DNA from 4 places in the Paracoccus saliphilus genome. Region 1 is predicted to be linked to each of the others. Evidence: riboswitches for the same ligand, from Rfam matches in the RefSeq annotation. Region 1 holds a riboswitch; each other region holds the start of a gene.
The links. A riboswitch is a leader RNA that binds a small molecule or an ion and turns the genes downstream of it on or off. The one in region 1 is predicted to bind cobalamin.
Positions count from the first base shown of each region.

Region 2: another riboswitch for cobalamin. It lies ahead of JHX88_RS01585 (ABC transporter substrate-binding protein); the one in region 1 lies ahead of JHX88_RS18150 (ABC transporter substrate-binding protein).
Region 3: another riboswitch for cobalamin. It lies ahead of bluB (5,6-dimethylbenzimidazole synthase); the one in region 1 lies ahead of JHX88_RS18150 (ABC transporter substrate-binding protein).
Region 4: another riboswitch for cobalamin. It lies ahead of JHX88_RS21445 (energy-coupling factor ABC transporter permease); the one in region 1 lies ahead of JHX88_RS18150 (ABC transporter substrate-binding protein).

Region 1 covers NZ_CP067140.1:3,782,253-3,786,953, forward strand. The annotation lists gene nrdE (class 1b ribonucleoside-diphosphate reductase subunit alpha) at 1-1,541, shown strand, start outside; gene nrdF (class 1b ribonucleoside-diphosphate reductase subunit beta) at 1,627-2,583, shown strand; cobalamin riboswitch at 2,651-2,866, shown strand; gene JHX88_RS18150 (ABC transporter substrate-binding protein) at 2,921-3,961, shown strand; gene JHX88_RS18155 (FecCD family ABC transporter permease) at 3,958-4,701, shown strand, end outside.
Region 2 covers NZ_CP067140.1:335,094-339,794, forward strand. The annotation lists partial or broken gene JHX88_RS01575 (ABC transporter ATP-binding protein) at 195-701, opposite strand; gene JHX88_RS01580 (FecCD family ABC transporter permease) at 701-1,762, opposite strand; gene JHX88_RS01585 (ABC transporter substrate-binding protein) at 1,759-2,766, opposite strand; cobalamin riboswitch at 2,922-3,129, opposite strand; gene JHX88_RS01590 (cell wall hydrolase) at 3,364-3,885, shown strand; gene hspQ (heat shock protein HspQ) at 4,012-4,344, shown strand; gene JHX88_RS01600 (ATP-binding protein) at 4,341-4,701, opposite strand, start outside.
Region 3 covers NZ_CP067140.1:97,824-102,524, reverse strand. The annotation lists gene JHX88_RS00470 (Mrp/NBP35 family ATP-binding protein) at 1-773, shown strand, start outside; gene JHX88_RS00465 (biotin/lipoate--protein ligase family protein) at 779-1,480, shown strand; gene JHX88_RS00460 (DUF6505 family protein) at 1,477-1,968, shown strand; gene bluB (5,6-dimethylbenzimidazole synthase) at 2,018-2,698, opposite strand; cobalamin riboswitch at 2,752-2,938, opposite strand; gene argE (acetylornithine deacetylase) at 3,009-4,205, opposite strand; gene JHX88_RS00445 (tripartite tricarboxylate transporter permease) at 4,202-4,701, opposite strand, start outside.
Region 4 covers NZ_CP067141.1:92,104-96,804, forward strand. The annotation lists gene cobM (precorrin-4 C(11)-methyltransferase) at 1-729, shown strand, start outside; gene JHX88_RS21440 (cobyrinic acid a,c-diamide synthase CobB) at 919-2,265, shown strand; cobalamin riboswitch at 2,285-2,513, shown strand; gene JHX88_RS21445 (energy-coupling factor ABC transporter permease) at 2,547-3,215, shown strand; gene cobF (precorrin-6A synthase (deacetylating)) at 3,265-4,023, shown strand; gene JHX88_RS21455 (hypothetical protein) at 4,119-4,701, opposite strand, start outside.

The sequences.
Region 1 (4,701 bases):
TTTCCAAGCGCGGCGGCGGTGTGGCCCTGATGCTGACCAATATCCGCGAATCCGGCGCGCCGATCAAAGGCATCGAGAACCAGTCCTCGGGCATCATCCCGGTGATGAAGCTGCTTGAGGACAGCTTTTCCTATGCCAATCAGCTTGGCGCGCGGCAGGGCGCCGGGGCAGTTTATCTGAACGCGCATCATCCCGATATCCTGCGCTTTCTGGATACGAAACGGGAAAACGCCGACGAGAAAATCCGGATCAAGACGCTGTCGCTTGGGGTGGTAATCCCAGATATCACCTTTGAATTAGCCAAGAAGGACGAGGAGATGTATCTCTTCTCGCCCCATGATGTCGAACGCGTCTATGGACAGCCCTTCTCGGATATATCGGTGACGGAAAAATATGCTGAAATGGTGGATGACAAGCGCATTCGCAAGCACAAGATCAACGCAAGGGCGTTCTTTCAGACATTGGCCGAGATCCAGTTCGAGTCGGGCTATCCCTATATCATGTTCGAGGACACGGTGAACCGCGCCAACCCTGTGCATGGCCGCATCACCATGTCGAATCTGTGTTCCGAGATTTTACAAGTAAACGAGGCGTCCCGGTTCAATGACGATCTGAGCTATGCGCATCTGGGTACGGATATTTCCTGCAATCTCGGCTCGCTGAACATCGCCGCCACCATGGACGGCCCGGATTTCGGTGCCACCATCGAGACGGCGATCCGCGCCCTGACCGCCGTCAGTGAGATGTCGGCCATCGACTCGGTGCCTTCGATCCGGCGCGGCAATGACGAGGCGCATGCGGTGGGGCTGGGGCAGATGAATCTGCACGGGTTCCTCGCGCGCGAGCATATCCATTACGGCAGCCCCGAAGGTATCGAATTCACCAGTGTCTATTTCGCCGCTGTCGCCTACCATGCGATCCGGGCGTCGAACCTGCTGGCGCAAGAGAAAGGACGCAGTTTCAGGGGTTTCGATAAATCGACCTATGCCGACGGATCGTTCTTCGACAAATATACCCGCCACGACTGGCATCCGAAGCTGCCCGATGTCGTCCGGGTCTTCGAAGGCATTACCCTGCCAACGCGCGAGGATTGGGCTGCCCTTCGGGAAATGGTGATGAAGCACGGGCTGTACAATCGCAATCTGCAGGCAGTGCCGCCGACCGGCTCGATCAGCTATATCAACAATTCGACAAGCTCGATCCATCCGATCGCCTCGAAGATCGAGATCCGCAAAGAGGGCAAGATCGGCCGCGTCTATTATCCGGCAGCTTTCATGAGCAACGAGAATCTCGAATACTACCGTGACGCCTATGAGATCGGCCCCGAGGCGATCATCGACACCTATGCGGCGGCCACCGAACATGTCGATCAGGGCATGTCGCTGACGCTGTTCTTTCCTGCGGACGCCACGACGCGCGATATCAACCGCGCCCAGATCTATGCGTGGAAGAAGGGGATCAAGACGATCTATTACGTCCGGCTGCGTCAGGATGCGTTGGAAGGAACGGAGGTTCAGGGCTGCGTGTCATGCACATTGTAAGGCTTGCCGCCCGGTGCGGGCGCGCCTTTGGAACAGATATCGAAATCAGGAATGAAGGGGGTTCTTCGATATGAAGGATCAGGTCATGCGGCAACCGCAGCGGGCGGTGAACTGGAACCGGCTGGAGGACGACAAGGATCTCGAGGTCTGGAACCGTCTGACGGTGAATTTCTGGCTGCCTGAGAAAGTGCCGTTGTCCAATGATGTGCAAAGCTGGGCCACCCTGCGCCCGGAAGAACGCAAACTGACCATCCGCGTCTTCACCGGGCTCACGCTGCTGGATACCGTGCAGAACAGCATCGGCGCACCGCTTCTGATGGGGGATGCGATCACCCCGCATGAAGAGGCCGTGCTGTCGAATATCGCCTTCATGGAGGCGGTTCACGCGCGTTCCTATTCCTCAATCTTTTCGACGCTGTGCATGACGAAAGAAGTCGACGAAGCCTTCCGCTGGTCCGAGGAAAACTCGCATTTGCAAGCCAAGGCGCGGCTGATCCTGGATGAATACGAGTCGGACACAGATCCGCTGAAACGCAAGATCGCCAGCGTGTTTCTGGAAAGCTTCCTGTTCTATTCGGGCTTCTACTTGCCAATGTACTGGTCCAGCCGCGCAAAATTGACCAATACCGCCGATCTGATCCGCCTGATCATCCGTGATGAAGCCGTACATGGTTATTATATCGGCTATAAATATCAGCGCGGGCTTGCGCGGCTGGACGAGGCGGATCAGGCAAGGATGAAGGATTTCGCCTTTTCGCTGATCTTCGATCTCTACGATATCGAGGTGAAATATACCGCCGAACTATATGACAGCCTCGGATTGACCGAGGATGTGAAGGCATTCCTGCATTACAACGCCAACAAGGCTTTGCAGAATCTGGGCTATGAGGCGCTGTTCCCGCCGCAGGTCTGCGAGGTCAACCCGGCAATCATGGCCGCCCTTTCGCCCGATAGCGAGAACCACGATTTCTTTTCCGGCTCCGGTTCCTCCTACGTGATCGGCAAGACCATTGCGACGGAAGACGAGGACTGGGATTTCTGAACCGTGATCTGATCAACGGCGCCACGTCATGGTCGACGGAGCCGGTTGACAACACCTCATGCCGGGATAGGTTACCATCGGAAACGGTGCCCGAACGGGCTCAAAAGGGAATCCGGTGCCGCAGGCTTGTCCTGCGAATTCCGGAGCTGCCCCCGCAACTGTAAGCGGCCGTTCCGCCCCATCTGACCCTCGAGGTCAGGGCCACTGTGCGGATGCGCATGGGAAGGCCGGGACCGGAACCAAGGCCGCAAGTCAGGAGACCTGCCGTTCCGGAGCCGCGATCGATGTGGCTTCTCACCCTCATGAAGCCGGGCGGGGTGTCCGGGAAAGGAGCCATATGTCCACCACGACCGGCGGCGCGACCCGCCTTTGCAGCCTGCTTGCGGGCTTTCTTGTCCTGCCAATCGTTCCCGCTTCGGCGCAAGCCACCGGCGATCCGCTCGAGATAGAGAATTGCGGTCGCAAGCTGTCATTTGCATCCGCGCCCGAGCGTGTAGTCTCTATCGGGCAGGGTTCGACCGAGATTTTGCTGTCGCTCGGTCTTGGAAACCGCGTTGTCGGAACCGCGATCTGGCTGGCGCCCCTGCCGGATCAGCTCTCCGAAGAAGGCGATGCCTTGCCACGCCTTGCCGACAACTCTCCCAGTTTCGAGGCGGTTCTCGGCACGCGACCGGATTTCGTCACCAGCCAGTGGATCAATGACATCGGCCCCGGCGAAAGCCGCGTCGGCAGCTTTACGCAATTCGGGGATTTCGACATCCCGGTCTATGTGTCGCCCGCCGAATGCGCCAAGAGTGAATTCAGTGTCGGTAGCGGCGATGGCGCGCGGTCCCGGGCCTGGACTGCCGATCTGCTGCACCGAGAAATCAGGGAATTTGCCGCCATCTTCAATGTCCGGCCCGCTCGTGAGGTACTGATTGCCGAGAACCGGGCAAGGATCGCGAAGGCCGCAGCGGATGTCGAGGCGCTTCGCGGGAATGACATATCGGTACTCTACTGGTTCTCATCCCCCGAACTCGACGGCGAGGCCTATGTAGCGGGACGGTTCGGCGCGCCGGCATGGATTTCGGATGTGATAGGTATCCGCAATGTCATCACGTCAGACCAGGAATGGCCCCTGGTGGGATGGGAAACGATCGCCGGGCTGGATCCTACCGTCATCGTCCTGGGCTCGATGGATCGCCGCAACCTGCCCGGGGACGACGTCGCCGCCAAGCGCGAGTTTCTTCTGAACGATCCGGTCACCAGCCAGATGACCGCGATACGCGCGGGGAACCTGATCGAGATGGATGCGCAATCCATGAACCCGACGCTGCGGGCGGTCGATGGGGTAGAGATCCTCGCGCGGGGTCTGCGCGAGCTTGGCCTGACAGAATGAGTCTTCAGGCCGAGTTGTCACCCCGCCCTCTTCGCCGGCTGCGCTTGCCGGTTTTCGAGCTGATCGCGCTCGTGGCACTGTGTTTCGCGATGGTCGGTGCGGTCGCCATCGGCGACATCACCGTACCGCCAGCCGAAATTCTCAAGATGCTGGGCAACCGGATCTTCGGAATGGATTTTGCCGTCGATCCGATCCGTGAAGGGATCGTCTGGCATTACCGTCTGAGCCGCGCGGCAATGGCCGCTTCGGCAGGTGCCGCGCTGGCGGTTTGCGGCACGGTTTTGCAGGCATTGCTGCGCAACCCGCTGGCGGAGCCTTATCTGCTCGGGATTTCCGCGGGCGCATCGACCGGGGCCGTCCTCGTGATGATACTCGGGATCGGCGCCGGAGCCGTTACCCTGTCGGGGGGCGCGTTTCTCGGCGCCGGCCTGGCCTTCGCCTTCGTGGCGTTTCTGGCGCATGGTTCTGGCGGCGGCACCGAGCGGATCATCCTCGCGGGTATCGCCGGGTCGCAGCTCTTCAATGCCGCGACCTCTTTTATCGTAATCACCTCGGCCAATGCGGAGCAAACGCGCGGTATCATGTTCTGGCTTCTGGGCAGCCTCGGCGGCGTGCGCTGGCCCGATGTCGCCCTTGCCATGCCGGTTCTCGCGACAGGTCTGGCGATCTGCCTTTACCGGGCGCGTGCACTTGACGCCTTCGCCTTCGGCGAGGATGCGGCCGCCTCTCTCGGCATCGAC
Region 2 (4,701 bases), 930 kb from region 1:
GCGCGCACAGCGAAAACGCAATGCAGCAGGTCTGGTGTCAGGATCTCGGCCGGAGAGCCGAGCGCGATCAGCCTGCCTTGATGCAGGACTCCTAACCGGTCGCAGGACATCGCCTGATTGAGATCATGCAATGCGACAACGGTGGTCAGGCCCAATTGGCCGATCAGCCGCATGATCGAAAGCTGATGATGGATGTCGAGGTGATTGGTCGGCTCGTCCAGCAGCAGAAGTTGCGGGGATTGCGCAAGGGCGCGGGCGATATGAACGCGCTGACGCTCGCCGCCCGACAGGGTGATCCAGTCGCGGGTTTCGAAGCCCTGCATCTCGACCGTCGCCAGCGCGTTGGCGACATGCCGGCTGTCCTCCTCCGACCATGGACGTAACGCGTCCAGCCACGGGGTGCGGCCCAGTTCGACCGCGTCCCGGACGGTTATGCGGTCCGAGGTGTCGGCCTGCTGTGCGACGAAGGCGATGATGCGGGCAATGTCGCGCTGGCGCATACGGGCGAGTTCCTGTCCAGCCAGTTCGATATGACCCTGGGACGGTTTCAGCAATCCTGCCAGCATACGCAGCAATGTCGATTTGCCGGAACCGTTCGGGCCGATCAGCCCCAGAACTTCGCCTTTTTCGACCTCCAGGGTAGCGCCCTGCAGGATGGTCTTGCCGCGTGTGCGCCAGCCCAGATCACTCGCTCGGATCATCACGATGAAGCCCTTCCGCGGATCAGGATCAGGGCAAAGGCAGGGGCCCCGACCAGGGCGGTGACGACCCCGATGGGCAACACCTGACCGGGGATCATGACGCGCGACAGGATGTCTGCGGCGATCAGGAATACCATGCCTATCAGTGCAGAGGCGGGCACCAGCCGTGAATGACGGACACCGACCAGGAACCGTGCGGCATGGGGGACGACAAGCCCCACGAAGCCGATCGAGCCGACGATCGAGACCATCACGGCCGTTGCAATCGCCGCTCCGAGGATCAGAACCGCCTGCACTTGCCGGACCGGTATGCCCAGGGATGCCGCCGATTCCGAGCCGAAGGTAAAGGCGTCCAGTGCGCGAAGATGCCACAGCCCGATCAACAGCACCATCGCGGCAGCGGGGAGCGCCAGCCACACGTCGTCCCATCGCACGCCTGACAGATTGCCCAGCAGCCAGAACATGATCCCGCGGGCCTGCTCGGCATTGGCCGAGCGTGCGATGATGAAAGAGGTCAGGGCATTGAACAACTGTGATCCGGCAATGCCAGCCAGAATGATTTGCCCGGCTCCTCGCAGTCCCGTTCCGCCGCCCGAGAGTTGCGCCAGCAGCGTGACGAGGCCGAAAGCCAGTAACGCTCCCAGCAGGGCACCTGCCGACATCGGCACCATGCCGGCGCCCACGCCTGCCACGGCGATCAGTACCGCGCCTGTCGAGGCTCCGGCCGATATGCCCAACAGATAAGGATCGGCCAGCGCGTTGCGCAACAGCGATTGCAGGATCACCCCGCAGATCGCCAGCGCCGCGCCACAGGCCCCGGCGACCAGAGCACGGGTCAACCGATAGGCCCAGATGATACCCTCGTCGATGGGATCGACGGCATAGCCCGCGTCCCACAGCCGGTTGGCCAATACTTGCAATACCGTGCTCAGCGGAATTCGCGTTTCGCCGATACAGACTCCGGCAAACAGCGCGGCGACCGGAATCGCCGCGACACCGATCCAGCGCATCGCCTGCCGGCCGCGTATAACCGTCTGTGTTCCGGTCAGCGCCAAAGTCATTTCGTCAACGCTTCCATCGCATCAGTCAGGGTTTCCAGGCCGTCGATTAGGCGGATCGAGGCATGCATTGCCTCGGCATCAAGAATGACGATGCGATCTTCCTTCACGGCGGTCATCCGGCTGGTCACCGGGTCCGATTTGAGAAACTCCAGCTTCTTCTCGTGATCGTCGGCCGGGAAGCGCCGACGATCCATTCGGGCAATCACGATGACCGAGGGATCGGCCTTCGCGATGCTCTCCCAGCCCACGGTCGGCCATTCCTCGTCGGATTCGATCACGTTGCGTAGCCCCAACCTCTCGAACATCCATGCCGGAATGCCCTTTTGCCCGGCCACGAAGGGATCGCGTTCCATTTCAGCAGAGGAAAACCAGACCACCGCAGAGGCGTCCAGCAGGTCCATTGCGCGGGCACGCTCGACCGCAGCCGCTTCGCGGGCCTGCAGATCCACGATCAGCTCACTTCCGCGATCCTGCCTATCCATGATTGCGGCCATCTGCTTAATGCTCTTGTAGAGCGTTGCGATGTCGAAAGGTGCCAAGCGCGTCCCATCCGCACCGACAAGATTATCCTTACCTTCGCAATCGGGGGGCATCACATAGGCCGGAATGCCCAGATCGGCGAATTGCTCGCGCGTTCCGACGACCCCTTTCGGGCCGATCATCCATTCGAACATCGTCGGCACGAAGCCGGGACGCTTGTTTACCACCCCTTCAAAGCTCGGGGCGTTGTCCGAGATACGCTCTACTGCCGCATTGGCATCCGCGAATTCCGGCAGCACCGCGTTAAACCAAAGCGCGGTGCCTGCCATCTGGTCCTCTGCACCGAGCGCGTAGAGTGTCTCGGTGGCGGCTTGCCCGATCGACACGATATTCTCCGGAGGGCCATCGAAAGTGATCTCGACACCGCAATTGTCGATGGTCAGTGGATATTCGGTCTCTGCGGCGAGTGCGCCGTTCGTGATCAATGCGCTGATCGCGATCAGCGAAAGGAAAGGCAGGTTCATCTGGAAGCGTCCTTCTGGGATGAGAAGAACGGGGTAGGAAGCCCGCGCAAACTCGCGGCAAGGCAGCGCTCTTGCTGACAAGAGATGATTTGGCGGCATTTCCGCCACAAGCTGTATCCAGTCATCGCTGCTCCTTCCGGGGCACCCCGCCCGGGTTGGTTGACATGACGATGGCAGGTCTCCTGACTTGCGGGTCGCTGCATATCCCGCCTTCCCGGCGCTCGGCTGCGCCAGTGGCTGTCGGGCTATGCTCTCCGCCTACAGTTGCGGGGGCAGTCGCGGAATTGGTGCTACGCACCTCACCACGTTCCCTTTTCACCCGGCGGCCTGACCGTCCCGGGAACCATCATCGACCGGGATGCCGCATGGGAGGTGCAAGGTCAACTAGTTTCGGTCGGGCGCGTGAGAATGTGCTGTCGTTGCGATGCAGCCATCTCTCCATGACACCACCGCATCTGTTGGGGAACGGCGACCCGATGCCGGCCATCATCGGTCATCCTTGTGCGTGAGAGGCTGAAATGGCAAAATGGGAATGTGGCAGTGAATAACAGATCCTGCGTCGAACACGGCCAGGGCAAAAAAACGATAAGGCGGAACATGATCGACAGTGCATCCAAGACGTGGCTCGTCTCGGGCCTTTTAGTGGCGGCTTCCATACTTGCGGGTTGTTCAATGGGCGGTGACAGCAGTCGCAGTCGGCACGGACACACAAAGAAGGATGTGGAATGCATGGAACGTGCCATATTCTTCGAGGCCAACAGATCGAGCCGGCAGGGAATGATCGCCGTTGGTACGGTTGTCATGAATCGTGTCGCGTCGGATGAATTTCCGAACACCGTCTGCGGTGTGGTGGGGCAGAAAAATCAGTTCGCACCGGGTGTGATGACCAGGCCGATGAACTCCAAGGCTTTACCCGATGTGCAGGAGGCCGCGCGGGCGGTGCTGAACGGCGAGCGGCAACCCGGTGTGCGCAACGCCAGGTTCTTCCATACCGCCGGCTACAGTTTTCCCTACAATAACATGCACTATGTCCTCGTTGCGGGCGGCAATGCATTCTACGAGAAGCGCAAGAAGCATTTGGTGACACAACGCGTCCCACCAGCCCCGATTGATCGTTAAGCGGTCAGCCCGGGCGTCTGGTGTTTTCGACGGAGACAAGTGGCGCTGCGGTGGACAGAATCGACTTGCGGCATTAGAACCCCTCCAATTCGGCGAAATGCCATGAATACTAAGGGATCGTTACGCATGCAGGTGCAAAACCGCGTCGCGAAATATTGTCTTGGACAGGTTGTCCGGCACAAGGACCGGCCGTTCCGCGGGGTCATTTTCGATGTCGACCCGGAATTCGCGAACACCGAGGAATGGTATGATTCCATTCCCGAAGACGTGCGGCCATCCAAGGATCAGCCGTTCTACCATCTCTATGCCGAAACCGAGGCGACCTATTATATCGCCTATGTATCAGAGCAGAACCTGGTTCCTGATTCCTCGGGCGAGCCATTGGATCATCCCGAGGTGATCGAGATGTTCGGTGATTTCGAGGATGGCCGCTATCCGCTGCAGGAATTGCTGAATTAAGCGCTCTGCGTGAGAGGGACGCTGAAGGCCAGATAGTTCTTCTGTTCCTCTCGGTAATAGCACAGCGTTTGGGTCAAATCCTGGATGAGGAACCAGCCGAACCCGCTTTCGGAAAGCCCCGAATTTTCGGTCTTTGGCAAGCTGTGCGGCTGCAGGCATTTGTCCGGGAGAGAAATGCCATCATCCGCGACAGCGCAGACGAACCCTCGCTCGGTCCGGACGATGGACAGGTGAATCGTCGGCACGTCCTTCGCAGGAAGGTTGCCATGTCGTGGAACAGCGTGTTCCGCGACATTGTTCAACACCTCTGCCAGAACAAGTTCGAGCCGCCCGATGGTGTCGGGATTGGCTGATTTC
Region 3 (4,701 bases), 690 kb from region 1:
CAGGACCGGAGCCCATCCCCGGCATCGCCCGGATCATCGCCATCGCCAGCGGCAAGGGCGGCGTGGGCAAATCCACCGTCGCGGCCAATCTCGCCTGCGCCCTGGCGCAGCAAGGACGGCGTGTCGGGTTACTGGACGCGGATGTCTACGGCCCGTCACAGCCGCGAATGCTGGGCGTCTCGGGTCGCCCGGCCAGCCCGGACGGCAAGACCATCCTTCCGATGCGTAATCACGGCGTCACCATGATGTCGATCGGGTTGATGACCAACGAGGATCAGGCCGTGGTCTGGCGTGGCCCAATGCTCATGGGCGCGTTGCAGCAGATGTTGACGCAGGTGCAATGGGGCGCACTCGATATCCTGCTGGTCGATCTGCCGCCGGGGACCGGCGATGTCCAGATGACGCTGTGTCAGAAAGCGCAGGTTGACGGCGCAATCATCGTCTCGACCCCGCAAGATGTTGCACTGCTGGATGCCCGCAAGGGGATCGACATGTTCAACCAGATGAAGGTGCCCATTCTGGGCATGGTCGAGAACATGAGTACGCATATCTGTTCGCAATGCGGCCATGAAGAGCATGTCTTCGGTCATGGTGGCGTGGCATCCGAGGCCGCAAAGCTGAATGTCCCCCTGCTCGCCGAGGTGCCGTTGGATCTTCAGATCCGGCTGGCCTCGGATGGTGGCGCACCGATCACCGTCAGCCAGCCCGACAGCGCGCAAGCAAGGGCGTTTCATGACATCGCCTCAGCCTTGGTTGCCAAGGAGGTGGCGTGACCGCGATCGAGGAGCTCTCCTTTCCTCCGCTGATGCGGGGTGAGCCGACAACGGGCGATGCCATCCGGCACGCCTGCTTGCGTGCCGCCGAAGGGTGCGATGCCGGGCTCGTCTGTTACCGGCTGGCGGCAGATGAATTACAAGGCGCATTGGTCTTTGCCCCCGAAGTACCTTTGGCGCAGGCCATGGCGATGCTGCCGCTATGCGGGGTCGGGTTTCAGAATGCCCTCGGCGCCCTCGCCCCGCCGGAAATCGCGGTGCACCTGGACTGGAACGGCGGCATTCGGATCAATGGCGCAAGCTGTGGCCGGTTCCGCGCGGTTGCCTCGCACCCAGAACCGCAGGCCGTTCCCGACTGGCTGGTGATCGGCTTTAGCCTGCCGCTGATCCCCTCCACCGACCGTCCCGGCGATACTCCCGACCAGACATGGCTCTATGTCGAAGGTTGCGCCGATGTCTCGTCTCCTATCTTGGTGGAAGCTTGGGCACGCCACTGCCTGAACTGGATCGATCGTTGGGAAGATCGGGGCAACCGTCCCCTGCATGACGATTGGCAAGCATTGGCGCATGGGCTGGGAGAACAGACAGAACAATCCGGACGTCGTGGCGTCTTCGTCGGAATCGACACGGATTTCGGCATGTTGCTGCGCGATGGAGACAGCACCCATCTGATCCCGCTTACCGATCTGCTGGAGACCGCCCCATGAATCTTGCCCGAGCGATCCATTTCGACGAAAGCGATCAGCGTGTCTATGCCAACCCGGCCCGAACCGGCGAGTGGTGCATCTCTGGCGGCTTCGAGTTTTCCGACTGGACCGATGCCGATCTGACCGGCAAGGCGCGGCAGGCCTTTGCCAATGGCTGGCTGGGCCTGGAAACCGGCGGGCGGGTAACCTTTGTCGCGGTCACCACGGTCGCGCCGGGCGAATTGACCGCCCTCACCGATTTGCTGGCCGAACATTTCGTCACCTATCACGGCGCTCCCTCGGTAGATCAGGCCCGCCCGGTCGCCGCAGAGGAAATCGCCCAGATGACCGATCTATGCGAGGATCATCCGCCTAATACCCTGTTGACCGTCGCCCGTGAACTGACCCAGTCCGGGGTGAGGGAGGCCTATCGCGTCATCGAAACCAAGGACGCCGGGCTGGAACAATTCGCCATTCACGGCTCAACGGACGAGTCGGGCTCCGATTGAATTGATCTGGCCGCCTTTCCGGGCATGGCGTCGTCGCGTCTGGCCCGCCTCACCGCGCTTCCCCCCACCTATCGCGGAAAATCAGGTCATCCAGAGGAAGCCGGGACGCCCAACCTCGTGCCTGCAATTCGGGTTCCTCGTAAAGCTCCACGACATGGCCAAGGCAAAGATAGGCGACGGGAACCACATGTTCGGGAAGATGCAGGATTGACCGCAGATCGGCATCATCAAAGATGCTGACCCAACCGAGACCTATCCCCTCCGCCCGCGCCGCAAGCCAGAGATTTTGCACAGCGCAGACGGTAGAATAGAGATCGGTATCGCGATTATGGGTCCGTCCCAGGACAAGGTCACCACCGCGCGACCGGTCGCAGGTGACGCACAGGTTCACGGGCGCCTCGGAAATACCTTGCAGCTTGAGCTTCGAGTAAAGTGCACGACGCTCTGCCGGGAACAGATTGGCCGCTGTTTCATTGGCGTGATCGAAGGCGTCGCGAATACGCGATTTCACCGATGAGTCTTCGATCACGATGAAATTCCACGGCTGCATCAACCCAACCGAGGGTGCGTGATGGGCCGCAAGCAGAAGCCGCCGAAGCAGTTCTTCGGGAATCGGATCGGGAAGGAACTGGCCGCGGACATCGCGGCGAGTGTGGATCGCGCGATATACCGCCTCACGCTCATCATCAGAAAACCTGCCCGCGGGTGCGGGAACGGAGGGTTGCGGCATGACATTCTCCCCTGTCTCGGCAACATTGACGACCCTCCCGTCGTCCGCACGGGAAAGATCCATCCTGCCTGGCCGGTCTTCTGACTCGGCTTCACGCGGCGCAGCGCCTTCCCAACCGAAGGGTCAGTGGCCTTTGCTGCGCCATCCGCCTCACAGCGTTGGGCACGTCGCGGAATTGCACCGCGTTCCCGATTCTCCAGGCCCCGGAAAGGCCATGGCACCAGACGGGTGGACTGTAGAAGCCCTGCCGCATCGAGACAAGCCGATCCCGTCATCGGCTTGTCATCTCAAAGCTTGGATCAAGGGCAGGTTATTTCTGGATACCGACCTGATCCAGAAGATTGTCGAGAAAATGCAGACAGCGGTTCAACTGGTCGATCTCGACGAACTCGTCCGCCTTATGTGCCTGTTCAATCGAACCAGGGCCGACAATGATCGAGGGAATGCCGCCTTCCACCTCGAAAACGCCACCTTCCGACCCATATGACACCTTGCCGGAATATTCCGGCATCACCGGCCGAAGTTCAGCAAAAGCATCTGTTCCACGCGCGTCACCCATGGCCGGATAGGCAAAAATGCGTTCGAACCGGATTCCGGCATCGGGATGCCCGGCTTTCATCTCGGGCTCCAGCGTTTCGCGAATCTCGGTCAGCAGTTCATCAAGATCAGCCTGCGCTGCCAATTCGTCGATACTCCGCAACTCAAACGTGAAGCTGCAGCGGTCCGGGGTGACATTCGTGGCAACCCCACCGTCGATCATCGTGACCAGGCATGTGGCATGCGGCACGGTAAAGGCCGGATCGAAAGGTCCCTCCGTCTCATAGCGGCGCGCCCGTGCATCGATCATCGAGACCGCGCGGGCCGCATAGGCCACGGCGTTGACATGCGCCGGAGCAAACGAAGAATGCCCGCTGGTGCCGTGGAAAGTGGCGCGCATGGCGATCTTGCCTTTCTGACCGGCGACCAGCTTCATATCGCTCGGCTCTCCGATCACGGCAAAACTTGGCGGCACATCCAGCTCTTTCAGATAGCGCGCGATCTGCGGTGCGCCAAGGCAACCCACCTCCTCGTCATAGGAAAAGCAGAGGTAGAGCGGGCGGGACAGTTCGATCTGATCGATATCGCGCATTGCCGCCATGACACAGGCCGCGAACGCCTTCATGTCGCAACTGCCGCGACCGAAGATCCGGCCATCACGTTCATCGGCATCGAAGGGTGGGGTGGTCCAGTTGGTTCCACCCGCGGGGACAACGTCCGTATGGCCGGAAAGGACGATTCCGGAGATTTCAGGTGGACCGAAACGGGCAATCAGGTTGGCTTTTTGCCCTGTCTCATCCTGCAACCGTGTAATCTTGCCTCCCAGAACCTCGAGAAATTCGGCCATGTGGTCGATCAATGGCAGGTTCGAATTGCGGCTGGTCGTATCGAACCCGATCAGGGTCTTCAGGTGATCCTTTGCATCGCCAAGCCGCGGATGCTGGCTGATTGCGCCCGACAGGTCCTTCATTGGAAACGTGCCTTTCTTTCATTGGCTTTCTTAATTTCGCGCCGGATCGTGAGGCCCACCACGAACAGGACAAGGGCCGCGAAGATCCATGTGATCGGCGATGACAAAAGCACCGTGGGATCGCCACGCGAGATGGCAAGAGCGCGCCGCAGGTTCTCTTCGATCATCGGGCCGAGGATAAAGGCGATCAGGAAAGGCGCTGCAGGAATGTTCAAGAGATACATCACGAACCCGCCCACACCCATCGCAAGAAGGACGATCACATCGAACATGCTGTTGCCGATGGAGTAGATACCGTAAAGGCAAAGCACCAGAACCAGCGGGCTCAGCAGGGTCGCGGGAATCTTGGCGATATAGGTGAACATGCGCATCGTCAGCTTGCCCGCGCCGAAAAGGAGAACCGATGACAGCAGCATGCCGATGAACAGCATGTAAATCTCGTGGATATTGGTCTGAAACAGCAGCGGCCCCGGCGTCAGGCCCTGGATCATGAAGG
Region 4 (4,701 bases), on a different replicon from region 1:
ATCACCCTGCGCGGGCGCGACCTGATCGCGGCCTGCCCGGTCTGCCTCTATGCGGGCAGCCTGATCCCCGAGGCACTGCTGAGCCATTGCCCGCCCGGCGCGCAGATCGTGAATACCGCGCCGCTCAGCCTCGACCGGATCATCGACGAGATCGCCTCGGCCCATGCGGCAGGCCATGACGTGGCGCGGCTGCATTCGGGCGACCTGTCGGTCTGGTCGGCGATGGGCGAGCAGCTTCGACGCCTGCGGGCGAAGGGCATTCCCTTCGAGGTCACGCCCGGGGTGCCCTCTTTCGCAGCAGCAGCAGCCGCCTTGCAGACCGAGCTGACCTTGCCCGGCATCGCCCAATCCGTGGTGCTGACCCGCACGCCCGGCCGCGCCTCGGCCATGCCGTCGGGCGAGACGCTGGCCGCCTTCGCCGCCACCGGTGCCACGCTGGCCATTCACCTGTCGATCCATGCGCTGTCCCGCTCGGTGGCCGAACTGATCCCGCATTACGGCCCCGGTTGCCCGGTGGCCGTCATCTGGCGCGCAAGCTGGCCCGATCAGCGGGTGATCCGCTCGACCCTCGCACAGATCGAGGCCGAGGCTGAAGGCATCGACCGCACCGCGCTGATCCTTGTCGGCCCGGCACTGGCGGCCGAGGATTTCGACGACAGCCGCCTCTATGCCGCCGATTACGACCGTCGCTATCGCCCGACCGGCCCTGACCCGAGATTTCCCGAATGATGCCGTTGATCCATCCTACATGCGGGGGGCCAACCCCCCGCCGCCGACCGGTTCGCGAACCAGTAGCGCCCCAACCGGCGACGCCCCTGGATATTTATATGAAGAAGAAGGCGGAAAGGTCTTCTTCTTCATATAAATATCCAAATTCCAACGTGACAATTTCGCTCAACGCGGCAAGTGAGGTGCTCGATGTCCAATAGCCCGCCCCCCCCGGGTCTGCTTGTCTCCGCCCCGTCCTCGGGCACGGGCAAGACGGTGCTGATGCTGGGGCTGTTGGCCGCGCTGCGCACGCGCGGCCTGGATGTGCAACCCTTCAAGAGCGGGCCCGACTATATCGACCCCGCCTTTCATCTTGCCGCTTCGGGAAGCGCTTCGTTCAACCTGGACACATGGGCCATGAGCCCGGGCCAGATCGCCGCACATACAAGCGGAAGAGAGGCGGACCTGGTGCTGGCCGAGGGCTCGATGGGCTTGTTCGACGGGGTGGCGAAACCCGGCGAAACCGGCATCGGCTCCAGTGCCGAGATTGCCGGTCTGATGGGCTGGCCGGTGGTCCTGATCCTCGATGTTTCTGGGCAGGCGCAATCGGCGGCGGCGGTGGCCAAGGGGTTCGCGACGTTGCGCCCCGACATGCCGTTCGCCGGGGTTGTGCTGAACCGGGTCGCCTCGCCCCGCCACGAAGCACTGATCCGGAAGGGCATGGAAGAGGCCGGCATCGCGGTGTTGGGCGCCCTGCCACGACAGGGAAATATCGAGCTTCCAGAGCGGCATCTGGGCCTCGTGCAGGCCGAGGAAACCGCCGGGCTGGAGGGTATCCTGCGCCATGCCGGGGAGTTCATCTCCGCCCATTGCGACCTGGACGCCATCATCGCCGCCGCCGCCACGCGGAACCTGCCGGACACGGCGCCGCATCGGCCGGTGCCACCGCCGGGCGCGCGGATCGCCCTGGCCCGGGACGCTGCCTTTTCCTTCACCTATCCGCATCTGCTTGCGGAATGGCGCAGCCAGGGTGCGACGATCCTGCCCTTCTCGCCCCTGGCCGACGAGGCCCCGGATGAAAGCGCCGATGCCTGCTGGCTGCCCGGCGGCTATCCGGAACTGCATGCGGGCCGTCTCGCCGATGCGGGGCATTTCCGTGACGGGCTTTCCCGCTTTGCCCGGACGCGCCCCGTGCATGGTGAATGCGGCGGCTACATGGCGCTGGGGGCCGGGTTGGTGGATGCGGAAGGGCGGCGGCACCGGATGGCGGGCTTGCTGGGGCTGGAGACCAGCTATCAGAAGCGCCGCATGCATCTGGGCTACCGGCTCGCGCGGCTCAACACCGCCACCCTGCCCGGCCTGGGCGCGGAGGAGGCGCTGCGCGGGCACGAGTTCCACTATGCCACGATCCTGTCGCAGCCCGACGCGCCGCTGGCCCGGGTCAGCGATGCAAATGGCGCCAAAGTGCCGGAAACCGGATCATACCGCGCCATGGAAGGCGGGGGGCAGGTGAGCGGAACGTTTTTCCACCTGATTGCACGGGCACAGAACGCTTGACCCGGCCGCCACGATGATCTTTAGCTGAACCCCTGATCGGTGGCCCGCAAGGACGCAATGATGCGTCGGGCTTCATCGGGAATGGGGAAGGGCATGGCATCCCGCCGCGCCCCAAGCCTCAGCCGCCCCCGCGACTGTATGCGGAGAGCGCGCTTCATCTGCGCCACTGGTTCCTCTGAAGGACTGGGAAGGCCGAAGCCGCGCGACGATCCGCGAGCCAGGAGACCGGCCGTCAGACATAACGCCAACGCCGTCGGGTGTGACGGCACAAGGAGACTGACATGCATATCGAACCCGGAATCGTCACCGGCGCGAAAATCGCGCTGAGCCATGCCACTGCCGCGGCCGCAGCCGGTTATACGCTGAAACTGGCATGGGAGGCGCTGCGCGAACGCGGGCTTGCCTCGCTGGCCGGACGGGCCGTGCTGACGACTGCCGCCGTATTCACCTTCTTCGAGATCATGCCGCATTTCCCCGTCGGCGTCTCGGAGGTGCATTTCATCCTCGGCTCGACGCTGTTCCTGTTGTTCGGGGCGGCACCTGCCGCGATCGGGCTGGCATTGGGGCTGCTGTTGCAGGGGATGCTCTTCGCGCCCTTCGATCTGCCGCAATACGGGATGAACATCACCACTCTGCTGGTGCCGCTTTTCGCGCTTCAGGCGCTGGCGGCGAGGATCATCGCGCCGGGCACTGCCTATGTTGATCTGCGCTACGGGCAGGCCCTGGCGCTGTCCACCGCCTACCAGGGCGGGATCGTGGCATGGGTCGCGTTCTGGGCGATCTACGGCCAGGGGTTTGCCGGTGGAATCCACGGCATCGCCACATTCGGCGCGGCCTATATGCTGGTCGTGCTGATCGAGCCGCTGGTCGATCTGGCGGTGCTGGCCGGTGCGAAATCGCTGCGAGGCCTGCGCGGATCCAGCCTGGTGACGCCCCGGCTGTTCGCCTGATGCATCAGTTGCGGGCGCTTCACCGCCCGCAACCTTCTACGGAGACCAGATGATCGACCTCACCCTGATCGGCATCGGGACCGGCAATCCCGACCACCTGACATTGCAGGCCATTGCCGCGATGCAAGAGGCCGATCTGATCCTGATCCCGCTGAAAGGCGCCGAAAAGGACGACCTGGCCGGGCTGCGCCGGAAGATCTGCGACCGGCATGTCGGACCATCCACCCGGATCGCCGAATTCGCCCTGCCTCGCCGGGACAGTGCCGATCCCGATTATCTGGGCGCCGTGAGCCGCTGGCACGATGCCATCGCCGATGCCTGGCATGCCGAGATCCGCGGCCACCTGCCCAGCCTGTCCGGCCGGGTGGCGCTGCTGGTCTGGGGCGATCCCTCGCTTTACGACAGCACCCTGCGCATCGCCGACCGGCTGGCCCGCGACCTGCTGCTCCGCCGCCATGTCATTCCCGGCATCACCGCGATCCAGGGGCTCTGCGCCGCCCATGCGATACCCCTGAACCGTATCGGCGCGCCGGTCCAGGTCACCACCGGGCGCCGTCTGCGGGATCATGGCTGGCCCGAAGGAGCCGATACGGTGGTGGTGATGCTTGACGGCCAATGCTCGTTCCAGGCTCTGCCACCCGAAGGGCTGAGCATCTGGTGGGGCGCCTATATCGGCATGGACGAGCAGATCCTGGACCAAGGCCCGCTGGCCAAGGCCGGACCGCGCATCGTCGATAGCCGCGCCCGCGCCCGTGCCGCCCATGGCTGGATCATGGATATCTACATGCTGCGCCGCGAGCCCGCCTGACGCGGCCCATCGACACAACCTGTTCTTCTTCCTGCAAGAAGAAGATACGCGGTGCAGGCCTGGATCGGGGGAAACATCCTCCGTCTGAGGCGAACTCAACCGAGGTGGCGATCCGACGCGATCGTGACCCGGTCGCGTCGGGAGGCCTGAACGAAGGGAATGATCTTCTTGTAGACCGACAATGGCGGTCGGACCTGCCCGGAATGCGGGACGAACATGTTTCCCTTGCACAGGGTCGGGTCCAGCGGATTGCCGCCGCAGAGAAGGATGAAGTAATCCATGATCATATCGGCCTGCGCCTCCCTGTTCAGGCCGGAGAAGGCGAGTTTTTCCCAACCGAAGGTGAGGTAGTTGTAATCGGAGGAATCATGCCAGAACCTGCGGATTCGCTCGCGGTTCTTCCGTGTATCCGGCACCGCGTGCTCGCGGATGAACTGTTCCAGAATTCCCGAATTCGCCACGTCGGCCCCGTTCGCCGGTTTCGTGCTGGTCGTGCCGTCCATATTGTCGGCGCTGATCGTCGTCGGCATGGTGACGGGCCGTGTCTCGTGATGGACATGCAGCGGCCGGCTGACGATATCCATGACCGGGCGGTGATCCTTGTAACGGCATTCCCCGGCGAGCCGATCGAGATATTCGAGCAATGACATCTCCAGATGCTCGCTGTAGTTCAATGCC